Regions from separate parts of the Micromonospora sp. NPDC000207 genome, predicted to be linked through region 1. Evidence: riboswitches for the same ligand, from Rfam matches in the RefSeq annotation. Region 1 holds a riboswitch; the other holds the start of a gene.
The links. A riboswitch is a leader RNA that binds a small molecule or an ion and turns the genes downstream of it on or off. The one in region 1 is predicted to bind S-adenosylmethionine.
Positions count from the first base shown of each region.

Region 1 (4,717 bases):
CGGGCAGGGTCCGCTCGGTGAGCCGACCTTCCCAGGCCCGGACCCAGATCGCCAGGCCGACCATGGCGAAGAAGATCGGGAACATCACGCTGACGAAACCGAAGAGCGCGATCACCGGCTGGCCGAGTGCCTGACCCAGGGTGGGCAGCAGGTTCCAGGCGCCGTGCAGCATCATCGCCAGCAGCAGACCGGCCGCCGGGGCCAGGAACCGGACCCGACGATCGGCGGTACGGGCCGCGATGCCCAGCCCGATCCCGGCCATCGAGGTGAACAGTGGGTGGGCGAAGCCGAAGAGCAGGATCCGGACGATGAAGATGGCGATGACCTGCTGCGCGCCGGTGGCCGGGCCGTACTCGTTGACGCCCGTGGCATAGCCGTACCCGCCCAGGTAGAGAATGTTCTCCACCATCGCGAAGCCGACTGCGGAGAGGCCACAGTAGACGAGCCCGTCGGTGATCCCGGACCACTCCCGGCGACGGAAGATCAGCAGCAGGATCGGCCCGAGCGCCTTGGTCAGCTCCTCGATGAACGGCGCGACGAGCACTGCGGTGAGCGCGGCCGGCATCTCCCACCGCTCGAAGAGACCGGCCATCGTCTCGTTGACGGTCAGGGAGGCGGCGGTGGAGACGAAAGCCCCCCAGGCGAAGCAGAAGACCAGGTACTTCAGTGGCTCCGGCTCGTACCGGTCGAGCCAGAGGAAGGCGCTGACCAGGACCGGGACCGGCAGGATGGCGGCCACCAGCCCGATCAACAGCGCCTCGGCGCCGAGGCTGGACCCGAGTTGGATCACCATGAACAGCGCACAGGCGGCGATCAGCAGGACGACCCCGGCCAGGACCAGGAAACGCCGCAACCCCAGACGCCGCCGGGGCACCGAGTCGTTCCCACCGGGCGCGGGGTGACCGGGGGCAGGAGAACCGGGCGCGGGGTGACCGGACGCGTGGGAACCGGGCCCCGGAACTGAGCCCTCGGTGGGCCAGGACGGCGCATTGCCCGGGTACGGCCCGCCGGGCGGGTTGGACGACGACGGTGCAGACCCGTCGGGCGGGGTGACGGACATGCGGTCAGCGTAGCCACCCACGGCCGCACCGGCGTGGCGCATTCACGGGCGCTATGCTGAACCCGGGTCACGAGCGCCAGCGTCAAGCCCCGGTTTGCTGGCCGGCAACCCTCGTCGAGGTTCGCGGTGGGGTGCCCCGGGTGATGACCTGGTCCGGCCGCATCCGTGTGCCGGGCAAGCGCGGACCCCGTCCCCTGTGCTCAGCCGGGGTCCACTGGACCCCGGAGGTTCGTCGTGTCCGCTCTCCTCACCCCCGTCGCGCCCACCACGCCGCCGTCGACCGCCCCGGCCGGTCCGGACGGACCGTTGAGCGTGTTCGGCGTACCCGGTCAGATCAACCTGGACCTGGCGGCCAGCGCACCCTGCGCGCGGGCCGCAGCCGACGCGGTGGCCGAGCTCCTTCCCTGGTACGCCAGCGTGCACCGGGGCGCGGGGGCGCTCTCCCGACGCTGCACCCTCGCCTACGAACAGGCCCGGCAGACCGTTGCCGACTTCGTCGGCGCCCGCGCAGGGGACCACGTCGTCTTCACCCGAAACACCACCGACGCGCTCAACCTGCTGGCCCGGGCCCTCCCCGCCGGTACGGCCGTGGTGACCTTCGCCGGCGAGCATCACGCCAACCTGCTCCCCTGGCCGGCAGACACCGTACGTCTCCCGGTCCCCACCGACCCGCAGGAGGCGGTACGGTCCCTGGCCGCCGCCCTCGCCGAGCTGCGGGCCCCCTCCGGGCACCCGGTCCCGGCCGACCGTCCGGTGCTGGTGGCGGTGACGGCGGCGAGCAACGTGACGGGTGAGGTGTGGCCGGTGGCCGAGTTGGCCCGGGTGGCCCGCCGGCACGGGGCCCGGATCGTGGTGGACGCCGCCCAGCTCGCCCCGCACGCCCCGGTCGACGTCGACGCGCTCGACGTGGACTACCTGGCGCTCTCCGGTCACAAGTTGTACGCCCCGTTCGGGGCCGGAGTCCTCGTCGGCAGGGCCGACTGGCTGGACGCCGCACCGCCGTACCTGGCCGGGGGCGGTGCCACCGCCTCGGTGGGCGAGAGCTGTCACGACGTCACGTGGAACAGCGGACCGGCCCGGCACGAGGCGGGCACCCCGAACCTGCTCGGCGCGGCGGCCCTGGCCGCTGTCTGCGCCGCGTTCGAAGCCGCCGACCGGACCGCCCTGCACGACCGGGAGCAGGCGCTGCTGGCCCGGCTGCGCACCGGGCTGGCGGCGCTGCCGCACGTGGTGGAGCTGCGCACCTTCGCCCCGGACGCCCCCCGCGTCGGGATCGTCTCCTTCGTGGTCGCCGGCCGGGACTCCGGGGAGGTCGCCGCCCACCTGGCCCAGGAGCACGCCATCGGGGTCCGCGACGGGTTGTTCTGCGCCCACCCGTTGGCCCGTCGACTGCTCGCCGACGCGACGACCCGCAGCGGACGGTCTGACCTGCCCCCCACCGCGGTACGGGCCAGCATCGGCCTGGGCACCACCGAGGCGGAGGTGGACGAGCTGGTCGGGGCGCTGGCCGCGCTCGGCTGACCGGCGGTCGGCTCAGCCCAGGGGCGGGGTGGTCGGCGGGTTCGGGGCGGTGTTGTGTTCGGCCGGCTGTTCGGCGCTCTCGGAGTCCCCGAAGGCCTCCCGGATCAGCCGGTTCGCCTCCTCCTGTTCGACACCGGAGGCCACCAGGAGGTCGCTGGCGGTGGTCCGGACCTGGGCGACCACCACGCTGCCCGAGAACCCGACCCCCTCGGTGTACGCCCGACCGGCCTCGCTGACCGCGCGCAGGGATCGTTCCCGGGCCCGTTGGGGTTCCTCACCCACCGCGAACTCGTGGCGGAGCAGGCGTACCGACTCGGCGAGGTGGTCGACGGCGTCCGGCATCGGCTCGGGGATCGTCTCGCCGTCCTCGATCAGGGTGACCGCCCGGCGGATCAGGGTGCCGCTGTTGCGCATCGCCCGGTCGATCGGTTCGGCCGCCTCCGCGTAGTGGGTCAGCTCGCTGCGCCGGTGCCAGCGGGCCGGGGAGATGGTGATCGTCTCCTTGGCCCCCTCGATGGCCTCGACGAAGTCGGTCAGCTCCCCCTTGTTGTCCCTGAGACGTTCCAGGGACTGTTGGGCGGCGTCCCGGTCCCGGTCCCGCAGCGCGGAGGCGGTCCGCTCCAGCTGGTCGGCGAGCAGGTCCATCGCCGGACGGGCCGCCCGGTTGATCACCCGGAGCGGGTTGAGGGGGAGGAGCAGCGCGGTCACCAGGAGCGCTGTGCCGCCGCCGACCATCGCGTCGATGAACCGGGGTATCTCCAGCGTCTTCGCCGAAGGGTTGAGCGTGACGATCAGGACCGCCGTCGCGGCGGCCTGGATCACCACCGCCACCGACCCGCCGAAGAAGATGGTCACCAGGATGGCCAGGGTGACGATCACACCGAGCTGCCAGGCCCCGGTGCCGACGAGGTAGACCAGCAGGTCACCCACTGCCACCCCGGCCCCCACCCCGAGGATCAACTCCATGGTCCGACGGAACCGCTGACCCACCGACGCGGCCAGGGTGCCGACCGCCGCGATGGGGGCGAAGACCGGCTGCGGGTTGCCGAGCAGGTCCCGCGCGATCAGCCAGGACAGGGCGGCGGCCAGCCCGGCCTGCAGGGCCAGGACGGCGGTGGACCGGAGCCGGTGCAGGCGGTCCTTCAGGGTGGCGTGGCCACGATGCTTCAACTGGCCCATCGCCTCGGCGATCCGCGCCCCGTCGACGTCCACCGCAGCGTCACGCAACGATGCACGTCGCAGCAGGGAGGGTCGCCGGTCTCGGGCCATGGACGGGACTACCCGTACGGCTCGGGGTGAATCCTCGCGGACCAGGAGTCACCCGACACCGCCTGGCGGGTGGTACGAGCCGGGGTTAGCCTTCCCCGCATGGCCGGAACCCCCCTGATCACCGAGTTGCGTGCCGCTCTCGGTGCCGACGCCGTGCTGACCGACCCGGACCTGCTGCGGATGCACCGGCGGGACGAGGCGGACCTCTGCGCCGCCGGGACCCCTGCGGTGGTGGTCCGGCCCCGCACCACCGAGGAGGTGGTCGCTGTGGTCCGCGCCGCCGCCGGACACGGCGTGCCGGTGGTGCCGCAGGGTGCCCGCACCGGGTTGGCCGGGGCGGCGAACGCCGTCGACGGCGCGGTGGTGCTGAGCATGGTGGCGATGGACGAGATCCGGGAGATCGACCCGGTGTCCCGGATCGCCGTGGTGCAGCCCGGGGTGGTCAACGCCGCGCTGGCCCGGGCGGTGGCGGAGCAGGGGCTCTACTACCCGCCCGACCCGGGCTCCTGGGAGTCGTCGACGATCGGCGGGAACGTCTCCACGAACGCCGGGGGGATGTGCTGCGTCAAGTACGGCGTGACCACCGAGTACGTCCTCGGTCTGGAGGTGGTGCTCGCCTCCGGCGAGGTGCTGCGCACCGGTAGGCGTACCGCCAAGGGCGTCGCCGGATACGACCTGACCCGCCTCTTCGTCGGCTCGGAGGGCACCCTCGGGGTGATCACCGAGGTGACTGTGGGGCTGCGCCCGGCCCCGGAGCAGTCCCTGACCCTGGTGGCGGTCTTCGACTCCACCGCCTCGGCGGGCGACGCGGTGGCCCGGATCGCCGCCCAGGGGCTCACCCCGAGCCTGCTGGAGCTGCTCGACCGC
Region 1 is NZ_JBEPEQ010000003.1:119,281-123,997, forward strand. It holds gene ABT336_RS02200 (PrsW family intramembrane metalloprotease) at 1-1,102, opposite strand, end outside; SAM riboswitch class IV at 1,126-1,247, shown strand; gene ABT336_RS02205 (aminotransferase class V-fold PLP-dependent enzyme) at 1,367-2,581, shown strand; gene ABT336_RS02210 (FUSC family protein) at 2,594-3,850, opposite strand; gene ABT336_RS02215 (FAD-binding oxidoreductase) at 3,950-4,717, shown strand, end outside.

Region 2 (4,717 bases), on a different contig from region 1:
AGAAACCCCAGGCCACCCCGGGTGAACGAGCCGCCCCCCGGGGACGGGCGGTCGGGTCCCCGGACCTTTCAGATGGTCCGAAGGTAGCCGCGTACCTGGTCGCGGGTTTGTCGACCATTCCTGCTCGTTCACCAACGTCGCGGTGTAGGCGCCACCGGCCACCCCACCCAGCTCCAGCAGTCTTCCCAGGACCTCCTTCGGGCCCTCGAACCTCCAGAGCCGGAGAAAGGACGACTCCTGTTCCTGCCGCCGATTCCGCCTGCGGCGATGGTTCACCACTCGATCACGGGGTCGAGGAAGGCGCACTGGGTGGCGACCATCATCGGCAGGTTCGCCGCGACCTCCTGGGCGATCTCGTGGGCGTCGCCCCGGTCGACGTCCTCCTCGTCGTCCTGGGCGGCCAGATACTCGCAGGCCGCCCAGAGGTTCGGGTGGAGGAAGGAGAACGCCCACATCACGTAGGCCGTGTTGTGGACCGCGACCCGGGGCTGCCCGTGGTGGCCCATCCGGTGGTACTCCGGCTCCTCGGGCGTGGTGCCCAGCCCCTCGGCGGTCGGGAAGAGCCGGTACCTGCGGAACACCGGCTCCAACGGGCCGTCCGGGTCGAACTCCAGCAGCAGGCCCCGGCGGACCAGACCGGCCACCAGTTCCTCGACGTCGGGACTCGGATCCGGTGCGGCGCTGATGGTGCGGACCAGCTGCGTCCGGTCGACCTGGAGCTTCGAGTGTGCCCTCACGTCGAGGTGGGCGAAGCCGTACGCGCCGAGCTCTGCTTCGGTCAGGTCCACCACGTCACCGCCGAGGTGGACCTCGAAGGTCTCCGGTACGAGGTCGGGCGGACGGACGTACCGGTGCTGTGGGCCGAGGCTGAAACCGACGGGGACGATCACACCTGGCACGCTGACTCCCTCCCTGCGGAGGCCGGTGGGCTCGGTCGCCGCCCTGTCCGGCTGCGGCTCAGTCGGTCAACGAGCGACCCCGGGTGACCGCAGCGGTCACCCGAGGACGCCGATGTAATTGCGGGCGGCATCGGAGCTGCCCTGGATGAGGTGGAGCGCCTCGCCGAGACGTTGCCGGCTCTGTTCGGCGCGCCCGATCGCCTCGGTGAGCGCCGGATGCCCGGTTCCGGCGGCGACGGCACGCAGGCGGACGAGGGTCTGCTCGGTCTGTTCGAGGCTGGACCGGATCTGGCCGACCACCACGTCGCCCTGCTCGGTGGCCTGGATCAGCGCGGCCTTGACCTGCTCGATGCTCGCCATGCCAGCCCTTCCCGGTCGGCGGCGTTCGGGTGTCGTCGAGGCGGTGCGATGGAGCTGATCGCTGCGTCGCGGCACACTCTATCGAAACAGGTGGATCGAAGTCTCGCTTTGAGTCGCCACTGCGACACTCAGCGTCTTCGGTGTGACCGATCCGTCACCGGGTGCGGCTCACACGGTGGGAAGGCCGGGTGGCGGAGGCCGCCGCCGGTCGTAGACTCGGCGGCACAACTGAATACCTCATCCAGAGGGGCTGAGGGATACGGCCCGACGACGCCCCGGCAACCACCCGCACCATGACGCTCGCCGACGAGCGGACCGCGGGCAGGTGCCAATTCCGTCCCCGCCGCAGGGTGCGATGCGGGGAAAGATGAGAGGAAACGATCTCCAGTGACGTCGACCCTCGCCTCCGGCATCGACACCACCACCAGCCCCGCCCGCGCCCTGGTCTGTCGGGCCTGTCACGCGCGCTACCCGCTCGCCGCCCAGCACGCCTGTTTCGAGTGTTTCGGCCCCCTGGAGGTCGACTACGACCTCGCCGCGCTCGGTCGGGTCACCCGCGAGCAGATCGAGGCCGGTCCGAAGAACATCTGGCGGTACGCCGCCCTGCTGCCCGCCGGACAGGACCCGACGACCCGGGTCACCCTGGACCCCGGGTTCACCCCGCTGGTCGCCGCCGGGAACCTCGCCGCCGAACTGGGCATCACCGCTGACCTCTGGGTCAAGGACGACAGCGCCAACCCCACCCACTCGTTCAAGGACCGGGTCGTCTCGGTGGCCCTGACCGCCGCCCGGTCGCTGGGGTTCACCCGGTTCGCCTGTGCCTCCACCGGGAACCTGGCCAACTCGGTCGCCGCCCACGCGGCCCGGGCCGGATCACCGTCGGTCGTCTTCATCCCCGGCGACCTGGAGCCCGGCAAGATCCTCACCACCGCCGTGTACGGCGGGGAACTGGTAGCCATCGACGGCTCGTACGACGACGTGAACCGGCTCTGCGGTGAGCTGGTGGAGACCGACGAGTTCGAGGACACCGCGTTCGTCAACGTCAACGTCCGGCCGTACTACGCCGAGGGCTCCAAGACCCTCGGGTACGAGGTGGCCGAGCAGCTCGGATGGCGGATTCCGGCGCAGGTGGTCATCCCGATGGCCAGCGGTGAGCTGCTCACGAAGGTCGACAAGGCGTTCAGCGAGCTGGTGGAGATCGGCCTGGTCGAGGCCCCGCCGAACGGGTGGAGGGTCTTCGGTGCCCAGTCCGCCGGATGCAACCCGATCGCCACCGCCCTGCACGCCGACACCGACACCATCACCCCGGTCCGGCCGACCGGGATCGCCAAGTCGCTCAACATCGGCGACCCGGCCGCCGGCCTGTACGCCCTGGAGGCGGTCCGCCGGACCGGCGGGTGGATGGAGTACGTCGACGACGACGAGATCCGCGCCGGGATCCGGCTGTTGGCCCGTACCACCGGGGTCTTCGCCGAGACGGCGGGCGGGGTGACGGTGGCGGTGCTGCGCAAGCTGGTGGAGTCCGGTCGGCTCGACCCGACCGCCGAGACGGTGGTGTTCAACACCGGCGAGGGACTGAAGACGATCGACGCGGTGGCCGGTGAGGTCGGCCCCACCCACCGGATCAAGCCGTCCCTGCGCGCGGCCCGGCAGGCTGGTCTGCTCGGCTGACCCGGGTCGTCCACCCGGGCGGGTGCGGTGTCCTCTGTATGGGGGATACGGCCGATCCGGCGGGTAACCGGTTTTTCGCCCTGAGTACGAAAAACCTGTCGCCTAGGGGTTGACGCCCGGTTTCGGACGGCGCAGGATTGCCGATGCGGGAGGGCGTTTCGCCGAAGACTTTCGAGTTCTTGCGACCCCAACGCCGGAGGCGTTGTGCGATCGTCCCTCCCGACCAACCTCCTTCGGGCCAGCGAGTAAATCGCTGGCCCGAAGTTCGTTTCTGCCGCAGGCTGCGATGCATGGCCATCACGATCAGCCCGTTCGACGCCGACGATCCGGCGGCGATCGAGGCGGCGTACCGGATCGGTGCCGCCGCCGAGCGAGTGGACGTCCCCGATCTCCCGCCCCTGTGCTGGCAGTCCTTCGAGGGCACCGTCCGGCACCCGATGCCCGGGCGTCGGCAGCTCTGGGCGCTGGCCCGGCTCGACGGCGAGCCGGCCGGGTACCTCAGCGTGGAACTGCACGAGCTGGACAACCTCGACCTGGCCACCAGCGAGCTGGTCGTCGACCCGGCGTACCGGCGGCGGGGTGTCGGGCGGGCCCTGCACGGGCACGCGCTGGGGCTGGCCCGCGAGAACGGCCGCAAACAGCTCATCTTCGGTGTCGTGTCGGCGCTCCCCGGGGGCGAGACCCGGCCGGAGCCCGGCACGGCCTTCGCCACCGCGATGGGGGCGACCCCGGCCCTGCTGGAGGTCCGTCGTCGGCTCGACCTGCACCGACTGGACTCCGCCGGGCTCGACGCGGCGGCAGCCGAGGCGCAGGCCCACGCCGCCGGGTACGAACTGGTCCGCTGGGGCGGGCAGACCCCGCCGGAACACCTCGCCGACATCGTCTACCTCGACGGCCGGATCCTGATCGACGTCCCCCTCGGTGACCTGGGGTGGGAGCCGGAGAAGGTGGACGCCGACCGGGTCCGGGGGACCGAGCGGGCGCTGGCCCTCCGCGGGCACCGGCGGTACCAGCAGGGCGTTCGACACGTTGCCTCCGGCCGGGTGGTCGCCTGGACGGTGCTGGAGTTCAGCGCCTCGCCCCCCTGGCACGCCTACCAGCAGATCACCATCGTGGACCCGGAGCACCGGGGCCGTCGGCTCGGCCTGCTCGCCAAGATCGCAAATCTGCGGTACGTCCTCACCCGAGAACCCGGGCTCCGGTACGTCGACACCTGGAACGCGGAGGTCAACACCCACATGATCGCGGTGAACGAGCGGATGGGGTTCCGGGCTGTCGACGCCTGGACGGAGTGGCAACAGACCCTCTGACTTGTGACACCGGTCTACAGAAGTGGCCGCCATCTGTTGCATGATGGCGGGCATGACGGAGACCCCGCACCCCCTGTACGACCGGCACGCCGACACCCTCAACCGGGCGCTCACCGCGATCACCGACCGGGGCTACTGGTCCGCGTACCCCGAGTCCCCCAGCCCCCGGGTGTACGGCGAGACCGCCGCGGCCGACGGGAAGGCCGCCTTCGAGGCGTACCTCGACGGCGACTTCCCCCTCGACCAGCCCGGCGCCGGTGAACGGACCGCCACCGAGTCCAGTCCCTTCGGGCTCAAGCTCGGGGTGCGGTACCCGCACTCCGACGCGGAGACCCTGGTCGCCGCCGCCTCGGCCGCGCTCCCGACCTGGCGGGACGCCGGTCCGCAGACCCGGGCCGGTGTCTGCCTGGAGATCCTCGCCCGACTTCACGAGCACGTCTTCGAGCTGGCCAACGCGGTGCAGTTCACCACCGGTCA
Region 2 is NZ_JBEPEQ010000033.1:1,648-6,364, reverse strand. It holds gene ABT336_RS10800 (hypothetical protein) at 273-899, opposite strand; gene ABT336_RS10795 (hypothetical protein) at 996-1,259, opposite strand; SAM riboswitch class I at 1,494-1,633, shown strand; gene thrC (threonine synthase) at 1,647-2,930, shown strand; gene ABT336_RS10785 (GNAT family N-acetyltransferase) at 3,221-4,240, shown strand; gene paaN (phenylacetic acid degradation protein PaaN) at 4,293-4,717, shown strand, end outside.
Region 2: linked by a shared signal. The riboswitch ahead of thrC (threonine synthase) and the one ahead of ABT336_RS02205 (aminotransferase class V-fold PLP-dependent enzyme) in region 1 are both predicted to bind S-adenosylmethionine.